DNA from 4 places in the Ligilactobacillus sp. LYQ60 genome. Region 4 is predicted to be linked to each of the others. Evidence: predicted binding sites of a transcription regulator. Region 4 holds the regulator's gene; each other region holds the start of a gene.
What was found. The regulator Rex, encoded in region 4, represses fermentation and respiration genes when NADH is low (regulators of the CRP and FNR family bind a similar motif). The targets are predictions, from matches to a motif close to TTGTGAANTANTTCACAA.
Positions count from the first base shown of each region.

Region 1: a site for Rex is predicted at 2,417-2,434, ahead of ACI3EZ_RS05650 (alanine dehydrogenase). Genes of this name have one in related genera too.
Region 2: a site for Rex is predicted at 2,122-2,139, ahead of pdhA (pyruvate dehydrogenase (acetyl-transferring) E1 component subunit alpha). Genes of this name have one in related genera too.
Region 3: a site for Rex is predicted at 2,377-2,394, ahead of ACI3EZ_RS02185 (GntP family permease). Genes of this name have one in related genera too.

Region 1 is NZ_JBJFZV010000005.1:43,874-48,791, forward strand. It holds gene ACI3EZ_RS05630 (sugar porter family MFS transporter) at 1-184, shown strand, start outside; gene ACI3EZ_RS05635 (sugar kinase) at 201-1,193, shown strand; gene ACI3EZ_RS05640 (bifunctional 2-keto-4-hydroxyglutarate aldolase/2-keto-3-deoxy-6-phosphogluconate aldolase) at 1,180-1,827, shown strand; gene ACI3EZ_RS05645 (hypothetical protein) at 1,992-2,147, shown strand; gene ACI3EZ_RS05650 (alanine dehydrogenase) at 2,658-3,767, shown strand; gene tdcB (bifunctional threonine ammonia-lyase/L-serine ammonia-lyase TdcB) at 3,792-4,820, shown strand; gene ACI3EZ_RS05660 (APC family permease) at 4,906-4,918, shown strand, end outside.
Region 2 is NZ_JBJFZV010000005.1:51,153-56,070, forward strand. It holds gene ACI3EZ_RS05670 (deoxynucleoside kinase) at 1-325, shown strand, start outside; gene ACI3EZ_RS05675 (CPBP family intramembrane glutamic endopeptidase) at 463-1,392, shown strand; gene ACI3EZ_RS05680 (universal stress protein) at 1,496-2,032, shown strand; gene pdhA (pyruvate dehydrogenase (acetyl-transferring) E1 component subunit alpha) at 2,313-3,404, shown strand; gene ACI3EZ_RS05690 (alpha-ketoacid dehydrogenase subunit beta) at 3,407-4,384, shown strand; gene ACI3EZ_RS05695 (dihydrolipoamide acetyltransferase family protein) at 4,402-4,918, shown strand, end outside.
Region 3 is NZ_JBJFZV010000001.1:450,167-455,084, forward strand. It holds gene ACI3EZ_RS02175 (MurT ligase domain-containing protein) at 123-1,475, shown strand; gene ACI3EZ_RS02180 (type 1 glutamine amidotransferase) at 1,475-2,179, shown strand; gene ACI3EZ_RS02185 (GntP family permease) at 2,414-3,700, shown strand; gene ACI3EZ_RS02190 (glycerate kinase) at 3,724-4,872, shown strand.
Region 4 is NZ_JBJFZV010000006.1:24,363-29,280, forward strand. It holds gene groL (chaperonin GroEL) at 1-183, opposite strand, end outside; gene groES (co-chaperone GroES) at 235-519, opposite strand; partial or broken gene ACI3EZ_RS06120 (type I glyceraldehyde-3-phosphate dehydrogenase) at 705-1,508, opposite strand; gene ACI3EZ_RS06125 (LysR substrate-binding domain-containing protein) at 1,827-2,309, shown strand; gene ACI3EZ_RS06130 (redox-sensing transcriptional repressor Rex) at 2,383-3,024, opposite strand; gene ACI3EZ_RS06135 (ATP-binding cassette domain-containing protein) at 3,185-4,918, shown strand, end outside.

The DNA.
Region 1 (4,918 bases), on a different contig from region 4:
GGCCGCAACGTATGCTGTAACGCAGCTATTCCCAATGATGCTTGCCCATCTTGGTGATGTGTGGACGTTTATTATTTTCGGAATTTGCTGTGTTACTATGGGGTTGTTTGTTAAATTCTGTTTCCGTGAAACGGCTGGTAAGTCCCTCGAGCAGATTGAGGCTGATACCGTTCGGGATGAGTAACGAGTAGGTGAAGAAAATGAGTGAAATCTTAACGATGGGCGAACCACTTGCTGTTTTGGCATCAACGGAAAGTGATGTGCGGTTAGAAAACGTGACCCACTTTGATCGCTACCTTGGTGGTGCGGAATTAAACGTTGCGGTTGGTGCCCGGCGGTTAGGGCACAGTGTCTCTTACGTTTCACAAGTGGGAAATGATCCGTTTGGCAACTTTGTCCGGAATCAAATTCAGGCACAGGGAATTGATGATCAGTATCTGTTTGTTGATCCGGATCACTGGACGGGGCATCAAATTAAGGACCACGTAACCCACGGTGACCCAGCGGTGTATAATTATCGGTCTGACTCAGCCGCATCCCATTTTAAATTAAAAAACGTTGACCGGGTGAGTCTCAGAAACGTTACGGTAGGACACTTAACAGGAATTTTTCCGGCAATTTCGATGGCAGCAAACTGCGCATTTACGGCTTTATTAGATCGAATGCAGCGCGAGGGTGTTTTTATTACGTTTGACACTAATCTTCGCCCTGCGTTATGGGCAACCCGGGAAGTGATGCGCTTGCAGGTGAATGCGTTTGCTCGTCAGGCAGATATGGTTCTTCCAGGGGTTACGGAAGGAAGGCTGTTAGTCGGAACTGATGATCCGGAAAAAATTGCTGACTTCTACCTTAAAGGACGGCCGCGAATCGTCATCGTTAAGGTTGGTGCCCGGGGAGCGTTTGTAAAAACGAAGTCCGGGGAAAAGATGATGGTGCCCGGTTTTGCCGTTAAGCACGTTGTTGACACCGTTGGTGCAGGTGATGGGTTTGCATTGGGGGTGATTACGGCATTGCTTGAAGGAAAAACGTTGCGAAGCGCTGTTATGCGGGGAAACGCAATTGGTGCAATGCAGGTGCAGGTTGCTGGTGACGAAGGGGGATATCCGTCCCCGGCAGAGTTAGCGGCCTTTTACCGGGCGGAAGGTGTTCAGGAAGAAGTTTTTGAAGGAGGAGAAGAGAATGAAACGTGTTGACGTGTTAAATCAAGTTGTTCAATCAGGAGTTGTTGCGGTAGTTCGTGGAACTCGGGAACAGGCCTACCAAACGGCAAAGGCATGCATCGCGGGGGACGTTAAGGCAATTGAATTGACATTTACGGTTCCGGAGGCTGATAAAGTAATTGCTCAGTTGAATGAGGAATATGGCGATGACGATGAGGTAATTATTGGTGCTGGAACCGTCATGGACGCAATTACTGCGCGAATTGCGATGATTGCAGGCGCTAAGTTTATCGTTAGCCCGACCTTTGATAAGGAGACGGCGTTGTTGTGTAACAAGTACCAAGTGCCATACATGCCAGGGTGTATGTCCGTTACCGAAATTCAAACGGCCATGGAGTATGGTTCAGACATTGTCAAGGTCTTTCCTGGGAGTGTTGTTGGGAACGGGTTCGTTAGCGCTGTGAAGGCCCCAATTCCGTACGCAAACATTATGCCAACCGGGGGAGTTGCCTTGGAAAACATGAAGGACTGGTACGCAAAGGGTGTTGTTGTTGTCGGGGCTGGAAGTAACCTGGTTGGACCTGCTGATCAAGGTGATTATGCCGCGGTTACCGCTAATGCTAAGAAGTACCGGGCCGAGATTCAGCGGATTAAGGGGACAAAATAACCCTTAGTGATAGTAGAATAAGATATTAATGTAGTAACCGTTTTATTGAAAGTCAGGGTAACGTCCCGGGCTTTTTTTATGGCTATCAGTAGGATGCTTTTCTTAAGTATGGGTGGTAGAATAGGCGACCGTAAGAGAGTTTAGTTTAAAAGGAGGAAAGAGAATTGTTACACCGGTTATTTGCATTAATTGCGGTTTCAATGACCCTGCAAGCGGCACCGGCTGGGGTGGTTCTTATAAACTACGGCCACACGCACTGGTCACCGGTTGACCAGGCACAATTGCGGGAAATCAAAAACCATCACCATCATCGGAAGTAGATGGACGGTTTTATGTTTGATTCCATTGACATGGTTGGTTACTGAACTATGTTGGTGGAATCTTATTGGGTAATAGTATAGAAAAGTGCAATTTTGAAGTTTTAGTGGTTGTGCTACCGGGGATTGTTTTTACGATAGTTACAATATTAATTGCATGATTAACATCGTATTAGTTTGGACTATCGTCATAGCTTTGGCTAAGGTGCATCGCGGGTTTTCCGTGATGTGCTTTTTAAATTGAACCATTTTAAATGACATTTTAGCATGATTTGATAATTATTTCACATATAAAAATAGGCGATTTAGATTTACATTTTGTAAATTCAATCAACATTATTAGTACGCTAAATCACTCGTTAATAAAATTTTGCCGCTGATTGATTTATTTTCCAGAAAACGCTTGCACGTATATATATATATACTGGGGTTGTAGGCATGTAGACGACTTTTGGATCCAGATAAATTTGCAGCCTAAAAGTAATTGATTATGCGGGAGTGATTACTATGAGTATGACTATTTCGGTCATTAAGGAGCAAAAAGAGGGAGAGGCTCGTGTTGCTGCTACCCCCGAGAATGTGAAAAAAATGGTAAACTCTGGGAACACTGTCTTAGTAGAAAAAGATGCTGGTATTGGATCGGGTTTTTCTAACCAGGAGTATGAAGAAGCTGGCGCCAAGATTGTGAGTCATGCAGAGGCATGGAATCAGGGTAATTTGATGATTAAGGCTAAAGAACCAGTTGAAGAAGAGTACAAATACTTCAAGGAAGGAAAAATTGTCTGGGGATTCCAGCATTTAGCGTCAGCTCCACAAACTGTAAAGGCGATGATGGATGCTAAGATGACCGCTATTGGGGCAGAAACCGTTGTGCATAATGGAAAACTTGAATTATTAGCGCCAATCAGTAGGATGACCGGACAACGTTCTGTGATTATGGGGGCGTATTATCTAGAAGCACAACACCAAGGTGAAGGGATTCTTATTACTGGGTTAGACGAAGGCGATATTCATATTCCTGCCGGTCGGGTAGTAATCTTTGGCGGTGGTAATGCGGCTGAAGGCGCCGCTCAAGTTGCCCTTGGATTAGGAGCATCTGTTGTAATTATTGAATTAAATGATGACCGGATTAAGGAACTGCAGAACATGTATGCCGGTAAGGATGTTCGGGTGGTTAAATCAAACGAGGAAAATCTTGCTAGGGAGATTAAAGAAGCAGATATCTTTGTTTCGACTATCCTTATTCCGGGGGCTCGGCCACCAAAGCTGGTAAAGGAATACATGGTTAAATCAATGAAAAAGGGATCGGTGATTGTTGATATGTCGATTGACCAGGGGGGGTCAGTTGAAACCATGCATGCAACGACGATTGATGATCCGGTATACGTAAAATATGGTGTTGTGCATTATGGTGTTCCTAACCAACCGGGTGCTGTTCCCCGGACATCTACCATGGCACTCGCTCAAGGTAATTTGCCATATCTGTTGGAGATTGCGGATAAGGGAATTGATGCAGCAATCCGTGAGGATGGATCACTACGTTCAGGCGTGAATGTATACAAGGGTGATGTAACTAATAAAGGGTTAGCGGATTCATTGAATTTGCCATACACAGAATTATAAAGATCAAATTTGGGGGGATTTGAAATGAGTAATTCTTTGGTTGAAAAAACCGCAAAGTACTGTAATATTAAAGACATCATGGATGCACGGGCACACATTAGTAAGTATGCCCGGCGGACGCCCTTGTTACGCTCGTGGTTTTTGGGCGAAGAGGTAACTGGTGGAGAGGTATACCTTAAGCTTGAAAATATGCAATTAACTGGGTCGTTTAAGTTCCGTGGTGCTAATAATTTTATGCAGCATTTATCATCAGAGCAAGCAAAGCGTGGGGTAATTGCAGCCTCAGCTGGTAATCACGCTCAAGGGATTGCACTTTCTGGCTCAATGTTGGGAATTGAAACGTATATTGTAATGCCGGAAGAGGCGCCGCAATTAAAGCGGGACGCTACAGCAGGATACGGTGGACACGTTGATATTCATGGTGCAACCTTTGATGATGCGCATGAGTGGATGTTTGAACGTGCAAAAAAGGAAGGACTAACCGTTGCCGATCCCTTTAACGACCGCCTTGTAATCGCTGGTCAGGGAACGATTGGATTAGAAATCTTAGATGATCTGTGGGATGTCGATACAGTGATTGTTCCTGTTGGTGGTGGCGGATTAATGTCGGGGATTGCAACTGCTATAAAATCGTTTAATCCGGATGTTCACGTGGTAGGAGTTCAGTCGGAGAATGTTCACGGAATGGCCCGTTCGATTGACAAAGGTAGTCGGACATATCATCATGATGACTTTACCATCGCTGATGGAACGGATGTTGCAATGCCAGGTACAATAACATTCCCAATTTGTCAGAATCTAGTTGATGAAATGGTAATCGTCAGTGAAGAGGAAATTGCGCGTGCAATGAAAGATTTGTTAGTGCGGACAAAAATCCTTGCAGAAGGTGCTGGGGCATTGCCAACTGCTGCGCTCGAAGCGCATAAAATTGATGATAAATTCATCAAAGGAAAGAAGGTTGTTGGTTTGGTTTCAGGAGGAAACGTTGACCTTGAACGTGAAGAACAGGTTATTGATTTCTTCTCGAACCCAAATAGTAAAGTTAAGTTTTAAACAACTTGTCTATTGGAAATGTACGGGATGAAGGAGTACTAATTAATCGGTTAGTACTCCTTTTTAAGAAGGAAGGTTAATAATGATGGCTGGTAAGA
Region 2 (4,918 bases), on a different contig from region 4:
CCCGGATTTGATGGTTAACATCAAGGTTTCATATGAGACGATGATGACCCGGATCCGGAAGCGTGGCCGGGATTACGAACAGATTGAGCAGGATCCGTCGCTAGTTGATTATTACCACCGTCTTCTTCGTCAGTATGATGAGTGGCGGAAGACGTATGATGCTTCCCCGTTATTGATTATTGATGGTGACCGGTACGACTTCATGGCTAGTTCACAAGATCGGGTAACTGTTTTGGAAGCCATTGAGCAAAAACTAGTTGACCTTGGGAATCTCGATGAAGCAACGATGGTAAATCTCCGGAAGAAGCACCAGCAGACTTTGTAGTAATAGTTTATTATTCGTCCTCAGCGCTAATTAAGGGGTGCTGGGGACGTTTTATTTGGGTGGAGGATTAATAATGTTTTTCTTGCGAAATTATTGCAGTCCAGTATAATAAACTTACTATAATTAGGAGGAGAATTATGATGGGCGAAAGAGAACGACAAGTACGTCGAACTATGAGTAAGGCTGGCTGGGGCGCAATTGTTTACATTTTTGCGTTGAACATCGGGGTGTTCCTTATCACGACAATAATAATGCTGCTTCGCGGGCAAGCTTTTTCGATGCGGGCGGTATTGTCTGCGGTACTCAGCAACGGTTGGGCGTACATGATTGCTGTGGGAGTGGGGGTTGGAATTTTGATTTTGGGATCGAATCATCAACTCCGCCACCAGTACCTTCATGCACACGAAACGCAAATGACGTTGCGGGCAGGGGTGGTGATCATTGCAGCCAGCATTGCGATTCAATTAATTATTGGAATCTATGGAGTGGGAATTGAAGCCATATTGAACCAGCTAGGCTTATCTGCAATGGATCAGATAAAAGAGGCTAGCCAGCTGGGAATGCGGTCGGTAAGTATGCTGCTGTATGCGGGATTGTGTGCCCCGGTTTGCGAGGAACTTGTTTTCCGTGGATTTGTGATGCGGCGGCTCCAACCGCTTGGAGCAAAGCTAGCAATCGTAGTATCAGCCGTATTGTTTGCGTGCGCTCATGGGAATATTATTCAAACCCCGTTTGCGTTTTTAATGGGACTGCTGTTGGGTTACATTGCCTTTCGTTACGGAATTAAGTGGTCAATTGCGGCCCATATTTTCAACAACTTGGGGCTAAGTATTGGTTTACAGCTAATTGAGCGGTTGCACATTCCGTTCTTTATGGTGGCTTTTACGTTATTGAGCGGTATAGCGCTAATTTGGATAATTGTTCGTTACGGCCGGCGGGCAATCTCCTGGTGGCGAGGGGAGCGGATTCAGCGTGGTAACTTACTGGCTGCTTTAAGTCGACTGCCCGTGATTATAATGTATGCTTACGCCCTTGCGACGATTATCGGAGGAATTCAGGTAAAGTAATCGATTTTTTTGAATTTATTGGGGGAAATCGCCGACCATCCCTTGAAGTATCATTGTGAAAACGTTATCCTAAAAGTAGGTAAAAGAAAGATGGTGAGTCGTGATGGAAGAACAAACGTATGACCGGATTTTGGTTTGTATTGATGGTTCGGACAACTCCTTTGTTGCCCTCAACACAGCGATTGAGACGGTAAAACGGACAGGGGCCGTCCTGGACGTTTTGCGGGTGTTGGACTTGAATGCCTTGGAATACGGCGGGGCAGGGATTGCCCTTGACGGGGAAAAGGTATACGAGATTGAGCACCGCAACGAGGACTTCATGACAAAACTTAAACGGATTATTGTGGAGAAGCGGGGCCTTGATGCCGATAAAGTTCATGTTCATTTGCGGTTTGGGAATCCTAAGAACGTTATTGTGAAGGATTTTCAACCAGAATACCAAAATGACCTGATTATTGTTGGAACGAGTGGGAAGACGCTTATTCAGCGGATTGTTGTTGGATCGGTGGCTTCGTACGTGGTGCGAGCAGCGCGGTGCGATGTGTTGATGGCGCGGACAACCAATGCTGATTACCAGCAGGTTCGCCAGCAGGTTGATGAGTTAGAGGATGACTTGGACATTGAGCACAAGCGGCGGTAAACGTAAAAGCAGATATTGATGGAGGAGCTACAATCTAGGTTGTGGCTCCTTTAATTTATGTAATTAAATTAGTAAGACTTAAAAGGAAGATGTGCTAATTATCACAAATTATGGTTAAATCATCTTTTTATGCTATGAAAATCCCTATAATTGTGTATTTTTGTTGAAAATAGAAATGAAGAAAATTCACAAAATTTACGAACACGAAGAAGCACGCTATAATTAGGATGTAAACGGTTACTCAATAAAAGGAGTTTCACATAGACGAGGAGGCAGTCAGATGGCAAAACTTGATTTTGATAAACTCAACGTTTCCCCAGAGATTAAGACCTACCAGGTGTTAGACAAAGAGGGAAAAGTAGTTAATCCAGATTTAATGCCCGACTTAACTGACGAGCAGTTGGTTGAATTATATAAGCAAATGTTGTGGTCGCGAATTTTAAATGACCGTTCCACTAAACTTAACCGGCAAGGACGATTAGGCTTCTTTGCGCCGACTTCAGGAGAAGAAGCTAGTCAAATGGGATCGAACTTTGCGATGGAAAAGGAAGATTTCTTGCTCCCGGCATACCGGGATGTACCGCAGTTAATTCATCACGGTCTACCGCTTGAGAAGGCCTTTTTGTGGTCGCGGGGGCACGTTGTTGGAAATGAGTATCCGGAAGGCCTTAACGCAATGCCGCCGCAAATTATCATTGGAGCCCAATACGTCCAGACGGCCGGGGTTGCTTTGGGAATTAAGAAGAATGGGAAGGCAAACGTTGCTTACACCTACACCGGTGATGGTGGGACCTCACAAGGGGACTACTACGAAGGAATGAACTTTGCGGGAGCATTTAAGGCGCCAGCAGTTTTCATTGTTCAAAATAACGGGTACGCAATTTCCGTTCCGCGGAAGAAACAGACAGCTGCGAAGACATTAGCGCAGAAGGCCGTTGCTGTCGGAATTCCTGGTGTTCAGGTTGACGGAATGGATGCCCTGGCTGTTTACGCCGTGACAAAGGCTGCCCGGGATTGGTCAGCAGCTGGGAACGGGCCGGTATTGATTGAAACGTTAACGTACCGGTATGGACCGCATACGTTATCTGGAGATGACCCGAAGCGGTACCGCTCAAAGTCTGAAGAGGATGAGTGGCATAAGAAGGATCCGGTTATTCGGATGCGGAAGTTCCTTGAAAGCAAGAAACTATGGGATGATAAGCAGGAGGCCGCTTGGAGTGACGCGGTCAACCAACAGATTGATGCTGCGATGGAAAAGGTTGAAGCTACTCCGGCGCAGAAGATCAGCGAATTCTTTGAGAATGAATACAATGATGTTCCTGCTAGCGTTCAGGCAGAAGCGGACAAATTCAAAGCAAAGGAGGCCAAGTAACAATGACGAAGACAACGATGATTAAGGCGATTACTCAGGCGCTTGACCAGGAAATGGCGCGGGATGATAAGATTTTAGTTTTCGGTGAAGACGTTGGGAAAAACGGCGGTGTGTTCCGGGCCACTGAAGGGTTACAGGCAACGCATGGTGAGGAGCGTGTTTTTGATACACCGTTAGCCGAATCAGGAATTGGCGGTTTGGCCTGTGGCTTGGCTCTTCAAGGATTCCGGCCAGTTCCAGAGATCCAGTTCTTTGGGTTTGTTTATGAAACAATGGACGAAATCGCTGGTCAAATTTCCCGGGAACAGTTCCGGATGGGGGGAACGCGGAAGATGCCAATTACCATCCGGTCACCGTTTGGTGGAGGGGTGCACACACCAGAACTGCACTCCGACAGTTTGGAAGGATTAGTTGCTCAGTGTCCGGGATTACGGGTGGTTATTCCAAGTGATCCATACGATGCGAAGGGATTGTTAATTTCTTCCGTACGGTCGGATGATCCGGTTGTTTTCTTGGAACACATGAAGTTGTACCGGTCATTCAAACAGGATGTTCCGGACGAAGAGTACACTGTTCCGCTGGACAAGGCAGCCGTTAAGCGCGAAGGAACGGACGTTTCCATTATCGCGTACGGTGCAATGGTGCGGGAAGCCTTAAAAGCAGCTGACCAGCTTGCGAAGGACGGGATTAACGCCGAAGTTGTAGACCTGCGGACGGTTGCACCATTGGATGAAGAAACAATCCTTGCATCAGTTAAGAAAACAGGCCGGGCTGTATTAGTTCAGGAAGCTCAGCGACGTGCAGGAATTAGTAATCAGGTCGCTGGGTTAATTGCTGAAAAGGGAATTCTGTCATTATCAGCCCCGATTGCTCAGGTTACGGCGCCAGATACTCCGTACCCGTTCGGTGAAGCAGAGGGTGCGTGGATTCCAAATACCCGGGATATTGTTGCCCAGGTTAAAGAAACGGTGAATTTCTAGAACTGAGGAGGAACGATATGAGTAAGTATGAATTTAAGCTCCCTGATATTGGGGAGGGAATCGCCGAAGGAACAATCGGCGAGTGGCATGTTCAGCCAGGCGACAAGGTCGAAGAAGATGGTGACCTAGTTCAAATCGAAAACGATAAATCTGTTGAGGAAATTCCGTCACCAGTGAGTGGGATTATTAGTAAGATTTTGGTTCCTGAAGGAGATACTGCCAGTGTTGGTGACCCGTTGGTTGAAATTGAAATTGATGGGGATGTTCCAGAAGATGCCGCTCCAGAAGAAGACGATGCGTCATCCGCGGCACCGGCCGTAGAAGAGTCAGCATCGTCCGCACCTGCGGCACCGGCTGCCGAACAACCAGCAGTGAAGCCGGCGGCATTTGTAGCCCAGGACCACAGTTTACCGGTTTTGGCAATGCCCGCTGTTCGGGCCTTTGCACGCGAGCATGACGTTGATATTGCCCAGATTAAGGGAACCGGAAATCATGGTCAGGTTCTAAAGAGCGACGTGGAAAACTTCTTGCAGA
Region 3 (4,918 bases), on a different contig from region 4:
TTTCCGTCTAAGTATAGCTGATTTTACGCTAAAATGCACCAACTGGTAGTCCGATCCCGCCGCCGCACTCGTTTTATGATAAAATTCAGGGGAAGCTTTTGATACGAAAGGATAATAAAGGCATGACACTTAGAAGTTCATTTGCAGCCCTTGCGGGGAAATCATCGTACCGGCTCCTTCACGATGTCCTTCACCGCGGCGGAACCTCGTTTCCCGGCGGCCTGGCACTTAAAATTGACCCAGCCGTGCTAACAACACTTGCTAAAAACTACGAGGTCATTATCATTACGGGAACAAACGGCAAAACCCTTACCACTAATTTAACGGTTAAAGCGCTTCGCCCGGCCTTCCCGCACATCCTAACAAATCCCAGCGGGTCAAACATGATGCAGGGAATCGTTACGGCATTTTTAACTAACCAAAAAGCTAAAAGCGGAAGACACCTCGCGGTGATTGAAACCGACGAGGCAAACGTCCCGTTAATTTCGCAATACGTTAACCCTAAAGCATACGTCTTCACGAATCTTTTTCGTGACCAACTGGACCGCTACGGTGAAATTTACACCACATATAACAAGATCCTTAAGGGAGTACGAATGCACCCCGATGCACTTATTATCGCTAACGGAGATGCACCCATCTTCAACAGCGTAACCCTTCCTAACAAAATCATATACTATGGGTTTGCTAATCGGCCTGATAAAATCCAGAATGCCCCTGCTAACACGGACGGATTGCTATGCCCTAAATGTCACCACATTCTACGGTATAAGGAACTGGTTTACGGTAATCTAGGGAAGTACTTTTGCCCCCACTGTGATTTCCACCGGCCAGGCCTAACCTACCAGGTAACAACAATCGTTAACCAAACGCCGCAATCATCAACGTTTATGATTAATAACCATAAAATTACCCTCCACATTGGGGGCACGTATAACATCTACAACGCCTTGGCCGCGTACGCCGTTGCCCGGGAAATGGGCGTTTTGCCGGAAGATATTGTCCATCAACTTAGCACGAATGACAAGAAGGTCTTTGGCCGCCAGGAAGTTATTCCCCTTGATGGTAAGGACGTTACGCTTATCCTCGTTAAGAACCCAGTTGGATTAGACCAGGTATTACAAATGATTAAAACCGACAACGAACCGTTTTCGCTGGCGGTCCTCCTGAACGCGAACTACGCCGATGGAATTGATACCAGTTGGATTTGGGACGGCCGGTTTGAAGACCTCCCGTTCGAGCGGATTCCAGCGGTTCTTACCGGTGGCGAGCGGTACCGCGATATTACGTTCCGCTTGCGGGTTGCCGGCGTTCCGGAAGAACATTTTGACCACAAAGAAAACCTCAAGGATGTAGTTACAGCAATCAAACAAATGCCCACCAAACACGTATACGTTCTCGCAACGTACACCGCGGTGCTGCAGTTGCGCGCGCTCCTTGCCAGTGATGGATACATTAACGGGGAGATGAAGTAATGAAATACGAATTACACTTAACCCACCTATACGGAAACCTTCTTAATACGTACAGTGATATCGGAAATATCCTAACGCTTCAGTACTATGCCAAGCAGATGAACATCCACATTACCCCCGAAGTTATTTCCCTTGACCAGCAATTTGACCCAGATAACACCGATTTGGTTCTCTTTGGCGGGGGACAAGACCTGGAACAAAAGGTTGTTTCTGATGACATTCAAACAAAGCGCGATGCCATTATCCAATACATTGAAACGGACGGCCCGCTGCTTGCCGTTTGTGGAGGCTACCAGCTTCTTGGTGAATACTACGTCGGGGCGGATGGCACTAAGATAAAGGGGATCCACGCCCTGGACCACCGCACTGAAACCCAGGAAAATAACCGTTTTATCGGTGACATTAAAATTAAAAATGCCGAAACCGGACAAATCTACCATGGATTTGAAAACCACAACGGAATGACCTTCCTCGGAAAAAACGAACGGCCGCTTGGGCAAGTCATCGAGGGCCACGGAAACAACGGTCAGGACGGAACGGAAGGGGCCATTCATAAAAACACCTTCTGTACGTACTTTCACGGCCCGGTGCTTGCTAGAAACGGCGAACTAGCAAAACGCCTGCTTCTCATTGCCTTGAAACGCAAGTATCCCGACGCGGATTTGAGTGCGGCGAAAGCATTAAAAATCAAACCAACGTACTAAACATTTTCAGCTGTACCATTCACGTAAATTTCTCGTTCACCGTGGATGGTTATTTTTTTACGTAACCTAGTGATTTTTGTCACTTGTTCTGCATTCACAGCAAAAAACAATGATACACAAATATTCCTGTATTTTAGCGGTTATTATTATGCAAATGAACATTGAATTCCCACATATTCTTTCTTAAACTGCAAATATAGTATAATTTATCACAATAAAAAAGGGGGAGATTTTATGATCACATGGTGGGGAGCATTATTGGGATTAGCCCTTGCAATCATTTTAATTTTAAAGAAGCTTAATCCGGTGTATTCATTAATGGTTGGTGCCTTAATTGGTGCAATCTTGGGCGGAGCCAGCTTAACACAGGCAATTAACGTTATCGTTCACGGCGCCGCTAACGTAATGGGTACGGTTATGCGCGTCCTTGCTGCAGGAATGCTAGCAGGTGTAATGATGGAATCAGGCGCTGCCGATACCCTTGCACGAACAATTGTACATAAACTAGGCGACCGGTTTGCTATTTTAGCGTTAGCATTGGCCTCAATGATTATTACTGCAGTAGGTGTATTTATTCCAGTAACGGTTATTATTATGGCCCCAATTGCCCTAGAAGTCGGCAAAAAGCTAAACATCTCTAAACTTGCCCTACTAATTGCCTTATCGGGCGGCGGCAAAGCAGGTAATATCATTTCACCAAATGCCAATACAATTGCCGCTGCTCACGGTTTTGGACTGCAACTTAGCCAAGTAATGATTGCAGATTTTGTTCCTGCATTGACAACGTTAGCGACAACGGTCATTGTCGTAATATGTATTCAACACCTTGGAAGTCAAGTTACTTCCGCAGACATTAAGGATACTGAGAACGCCAAAAGACAGTTACCTTCACTTGGGAGTGCATTAGTTGCGCCGACCGTCGCAATCATTCTCCTGTTATTGACTCCGATTGGCGCAATTTTTCATCTAGCATGGTTAGAAAAATGTAATTTAGACGCAATGTACGTTTTACCCCTTGCCGCCATAATCGGTGCACTTGCAATGCACCAAGGGAAGCACCTTCGTTCCTTTGCGGCAACCGGAATTAGTAAAATGACCGATGTCGTCCTCATCTTAATCGGAGCAGGTGCAATTGGCGCAACAATAACGCAATCAACGTTCCCGCAATTATTAATCACTGGAATTAAAACAATGCATATTCCTGGCGTTTTACTTGCACCATTGTCAGGACTATTAATGTCTGGCGCTGCCGCCTCAACTTCTACTGGCGTTATCCTGGCTACAAAAGCTTTCTCGAAAGCAATTCTAGATTTTGGCGTCGCCCCATTAGCAGCAGCAGCAATGGTTCACTGCAGTGCAATCGTAATCGATTCACTTCCCCAAGGAAACTACTTTCACGTTACGCAAAATGCCATGCACATGAATATTAAAGAACGGTCCAAGGCCATCATTTTTGAGGCGCTTTGCGGAACAGCCGCTATGATTACTGCTACCATAATGTACGGATTATTACATTTATAAAATAAAATTGGAGGATGATTATAATGAAAATTGTTATTGCTCCAGATTCATTTAAGGGGTCAGTTACCGCCAAAGAAGCGGCCCAATTAATGATGACCGGGATGAAACGTGTTTTTCCAAAAGCAGATTACGAACTTATTCCAATGGCAGATGGCGGCGAAGGAACGGTCCAATCTTTAATCGATGCCACCAATGGTCATTTTATTACAACGCCAGTACATGACCCCTTAGGGCGTAAAATCAACGCCCGATACGGCCTTCTTGGCGACCATAAAACAGCTGTAATCGAAATGGCAGCAGCCAGCGGGATGGAATTAATGCAATCAAAGGAACTAAATCCATTAGTAGCAACCACTTACGGTACTGGCGAATTAATTAAAAATGCACTTGATCATGATGTCAAAAAAATCTTAATTGGTATCGGCGGAAGTGCAACAGTCGACGGTGGTGCGGGAATGGCGCAGGCATTGGGAGCACACTTACTTGATAAAAAAGGGAAAGAACTATCCTGGGGAGGTGGCATGCTGGACAAATTAGAACAAATTAACATTGCGGAAATCGATCCCCGGATTAGCCATACCCAAATCCAAATTGCTTCTGACGTTACTAACCCGCTTACTGGTAAAAATGGTGCTGCAATGGTTTTTGGCCCTCAAAAAGGGGCAACCCCATCAATGGTTAATTCTTTGGATAAAAATCTCCATCACTACGCCCAGCTCATTACCCGTGATTTAGGAATGAACGTTGAATTATCACCCGGCGCCGGCGCTGCCGGAGGATTAGGAGCTGGCTTGTTGGCCTTTTGCCACGCACAATTAAAAGCAGGGGTCAACTTAATAATCGATACGGTTAAACTAAAACAACGTGCCCAAGATGCTGATGTTGTGCTTACGGGTGAAGGAAAAATTGATTTTCAAACACAATATGGTAAAACTCCTTTTGGCGTCGCACGCGCAACCAAATCCGTTGCTCCGCATGCGCCAGTCATTGTGCTAGCGGGTAATATTGGTAAAGGAATCGATACTCTATACAGCTCTGATGGAATTGACGCCATCTTTTCAACCCCAACCGGCGCCAAACCGTTAAAACAAGCTTTAGCCGACACAAGACATGATTTGTCACAAACGGCCGAGGAAGTAGGCCGTTTAATCAAAGCTTTCATGCACTCCTAATAAATTAACACGGGATGGGGATTCATCAAATCCCATCCCGTTTTAC
Region 4 (4,918 bases):
CAATTCAATCGCCTTAGCAATTGTTACCCCGTCGTTCGTGATTGTTGGAGAACCATAGGACTGTTCTAGCACAACGTTCCGCCCCTTTGGCCCGATCGTTGACTTAACCGTGTCAGCTAGTTTGTCAACCCCAGCTAACATCTTCTTACGTGCATCTTCTGCAAACTTAACTTCCTTAGCCATTGTCATATCACCTCATGTGTTAGATTTTAAGTTCATCATCACCGCTGACAATTAGTCAACGATGGCCATTAAGTCCTTTTCGTGGACAACTAAGTATGATTCACCATCATGCTTAACTTCGGTTCCAGCGTACTTGTCAAAGAGAACCGTATCACCCTCCTTAACTTTCGGTGCAACCGTCGTGCCGTTTTCAAGGGTCACCCCTTCACCAACAGCAACCACCTTCGCGGTCTGCGGCTTTTCCTTGGCATTGCTTGCCAAAACGATGCCCCCAACCGTTTGCTCTTTTTCTTCTTCTACTTTTAAGATTACGCGATCTCCTAATGGCTTAAGCACAAGCTATCCCTCCAAATGATTTATTTAGCACTCATCATTGGTAAGTGCTAACCTACAATTCATATACTACACACTTTTACCATGAAGTGCAAGCTTTTTTTATCACTCTTCACGAGAGAGTGCTAATTAGCTTTTAAACGTAAAGCAGGGGCTACGTTTCCATAACCCCTGCTAATTAAAGAAGACTAATTATTTGCTTTAGTCAGATTAGCGAGAACTCCAAGCGTCCGGATCATTTGGCAAACAAACCCGTATTCGTTGTCGTACCACGATACCGTCTTAACCAATTGTAAATCGTTAACCGTGGTCACTTCTGTTTGGGTTGGATCAAAAATACCGCCAAACGTCGTACCAATCACATCTGAAGATACAATCTCATCATCGTTAAAACCAAATGATGGGTTGTCAACGGTATGTTTTCTTAATGTCTCATTAATTTCATCAGCCGTCACTTTTTTATTTAGAACCGTAACCAACTCAGTAATTGACCCGTCAACTACTGGCACCCGCTGCGCGTGTCCTTTCAATCGTCCAGCCAATTCTGGAATGACCCGTCCAATTGCCTTCGCCGCCCCCGTTGAATGCGGCACGGTATTCTCTGCTGCAGCCCGCGCTGACCGCGGATTATTATTGGGCCCATCCTGTAATTTTTGGGATGCCGTGTAAGCATGCACGGTTGTCATTGTTCCCAACTTGATTCCAAAGTCCTGATTCAAGAAGTACGCCAACGGCGCCAAACTATTAGTAGTGCATGATCCAGCTGAAATAATTGTATCTGATTCATTCAAAATATTATGATTAACGTTGTATACAACTGTCTTAACATCTCCCGCTGGAGCAGAGATCAATACTTTTTTTGCCCCAGCTTTTAAATGGGCCTGCACTTTAGTTGCGGAGGTATAAAATCCAGAACATTCTAAAACAATTTCAACACCATCCTGGTTAACCCACGGAATTTTAGCTGCATCAGGGTAAGCATAGACACTCACCCGCTTACCATTAACGTACAGTGCCTTTTAATATCACAACCAGCTATCAGTAAAAAAATTACGCACCTTGTACTAAACCGGACTTCTCAGGGGGTTTCCTTAACAAATGACGGTAAAGAGTTCTATTCTAAAGCTCGTAAAATAGTTGCGGATATCCAAAAGCTCTTTTATTTTTCATCCGATAAATCCACCCCACCACTTAACAGTACTAAGGTAGGAACACTTAATAGTATCGCTACCGCTTTTGATTCCCACCAGTTACTTAAGATTATTTCAGAAACACATAAATATGTATCAACAAATAAAATATATGAATTAATTACCCCATTTAACCAGGAGCAACTTGATGTCATTTTTATGGATGAAGCGTTCAGTGACCAACTTCACGGACAAATTTTTAGTAATACTTTATACGAAGAACCCTATTATGTTGTTGGGCAAACTGCTGTTCTTCAATCAATTTCCGCTTCAATGGTTACCCCCAAAGATCTTCAACAACTTCAATTACTAATGTATCCACAGTACTGTCCTATTCATTCAAGAATAGTTCAAATTTTTAGAAAATTGGGACTTTCACTACCAGAAATTCACGAAGTCGATTACAGTGAAGCGTTAATAAAGTTAATTATGACTTCACAATTTGTGACAATTTTGCCCGAATCACTAATGCATAAAAACGTTAGTACAATTAAAAATCTTGATGCTAAAAAACTCAGTATTGACTTTATCCGAAAAGTTGCAGTATTTTCACATAATCCCCGCCTTACATTCCAATTTAAATCAATGCTTCAAAAAATATAAAAAAACGTGTTCCAAATAATTGGTTCTTAACCACCTGCTTGGAACACGTTTTTAATGTTCTTCCTTACAATTATTATTCTTCATCCTTCTTCGGCCCAAAATGATCCAGGAAGTAGATTAGTGTCTGCAATTCGTTCGTCAAATCCACGTTCTGAATTCGAACCGTTTCCGGCGCCGCAATTCGCATCGGGGTAAAGTTCAAAATTCCCTTCACCCCCGCTGCAATCATCTGGTCAGCAACGTTTTGAGCAACGGATGCCGGCACCGTGAGGATCGCCACCTCAATTTGCTGAATAGTCAACTGCTCTTGCATATCCGCCATCGGATAAACCGGCACCCCATTTTGGATTGTTCCGGTAATATCATCGTTGATATCAAATGCTGCACTGATCCGCACGTTGTTACTCTGATGGAAATTAAAATTAAGGAGCGCGTGCCCCAAGTTTCCAACCCCAATTAACGCCACGTTTGTTAACTTATCTTGACTTAGGGTCTTCTTAAAAAATGCTAGTAAACTATCAACATGGTACCCGTACCCGCGTTTCCCAAGAGCGCCAAAGTACGAGAAATCCCGCCGAATTGTTGCTGAATCAATCTTAACCGCCTCGGCAAGTTCCGTTGAAGAAACCCGTTCTTTCCCCGCATCCTTAAGAAAATTAAGATAACGGTAGTAAATGGGTAACCGCCGCGCAGTTGCCTGTGGAATTTTTGCCATTCCATGAAACTCCCTTCAATTAGTCTTCACAAGCAACTATAACATAAACGTTGATATTAATACGAATTAACCTGATAATTTCACAATCTCTTTATACGTCTTTCGAAAAACGTATGCTAAAATGAATAGGATTATTACTCTGAACGAAAGGATGCATACCATGATACTGCTCCAAGCACAAAAAGTTGCCCGCCACTTTGGGGCTGATACCCTTTTCCACAACGTTAACCTGGATATTCAAGACGGCGACCGGATTGCATTAGTCGGCCGAAATGGTGCGGGCAAATCCACCCTAATCAAGATGCTAACGGGGGAAGCTGAACCAGATGAAGGGCAAATTATTCGGCGTAAGGACCTCACCATCGGTTATCTTGCCCAAAACGCTGGCTTATCGTCGGGGCGCACCTTATATGATGAAATGTTAAGCGTGTTTGCTCCCCTTCAAAAAATGGAGGCGGAAATTCACCAGTTAGAGGAACAAATAGCTAATCCCCCAACGGATCCGACCGCCCCCCAATACCAACAACTCCTCAACCACTACGATCAGCTACAACACGATTTTAAGGAACAAAATGGCTACGGTTACGAAACAGAGATTAAGTCCGTTCTCACCGGATTTAAATTTTTCTCCGAGGATTATGACCGCCCGGTCGACACCCTCTCTGGGGGGCAAAAGACGCGATTAGCTTTGGCAAAGCTTTTGCTCGAAAAACGAGATCTGCTGATTCTTGACGAACCAACCAATCACCTCGACATTGCCACGCTTACCTGGTTGGAAAACTACATTCAATCGTACCAGGGGGCTTTGCTAATTGTTTCCCACGACCGGTATTTCCTTGACCGGATTGTAAATCAGGTTTACGAAATTGAAAATGGCACCAGCACCCACTACACCGGGAACTACTCCCAGTACGTTAAAGAACGCGCCAACCGGCAGAAAGCTGCGTGGAAGGCCTACGAAAAACAACAGGCAAAAATCCATGAAATGGAGGAGTTTGTCAATAAAAACATCGTCCGGGCCTCAACCACCAAACGAGCCCAAAGCCGCCGGAAACAATTAGAAAAAATGGAACGCCTGGATAAACCCGCTAGCAGTGAACGAACCATGCGGTTTACGTTTACCCCAGAAAAGGAAAGTGGCAATATCGTTCTAACGGTAAAGGACGCCGCAATTGGCTATAATGGGCATCAATTAGCCGCCCCCATTGACTTTGAATTAAAAAAACATCAGGTCCTAACCATCGTCGGACCGAACGGAACGGGAAAATCCACCCTACTTAAAAGTATCTTGGGCATAATTCCGTTCATTCACGGTAGTGCCACCCGCGGAACAAACGTAACCGTGGGGTACTACGACCAGGAGCACCAGGTCCTGCACGCCGATAAAACCGTTCTCGATGAAGTATGGGACGATCACCGAACAATGCTGGAACGGGATATTCGCTCCGTTTTAGGGAGTTTCCTTTTCAGCGGTGACGATGTCCAAAAAAAGGTTGTCAACCTCTCCGGGGGAGAAAAAGCGCGCCTTTTACTTACTAAGCTCGCCTTAAACCACGATAACCTGCTGGTCCTTGATGAACCAACCAACCACCTCGACATTGAAAGTAAAGAAGTTCTAGAACAAGCGGTTAAGGATTTTTCAGGAACCGTGTTAATGGTTTCCCACGACCGGTACTTCATTAATCAGGTCACCACTAACGTCTTAGAACTCGCCCCGACTGGAAGTACGCTTTACCTTGGAGACTACGATTACTACGTTCAAAAACGGGACGAACAAGCTCACCTTCAAGCCGCTCAGGCCAAAGAGGTTGCTCCGGCTTTTAAGGCAACCACTCCAGCAACAAATAGCAAGCAGGACTTCGCCACCCAAAAAGCCCAGCAACGGGCTCACCGG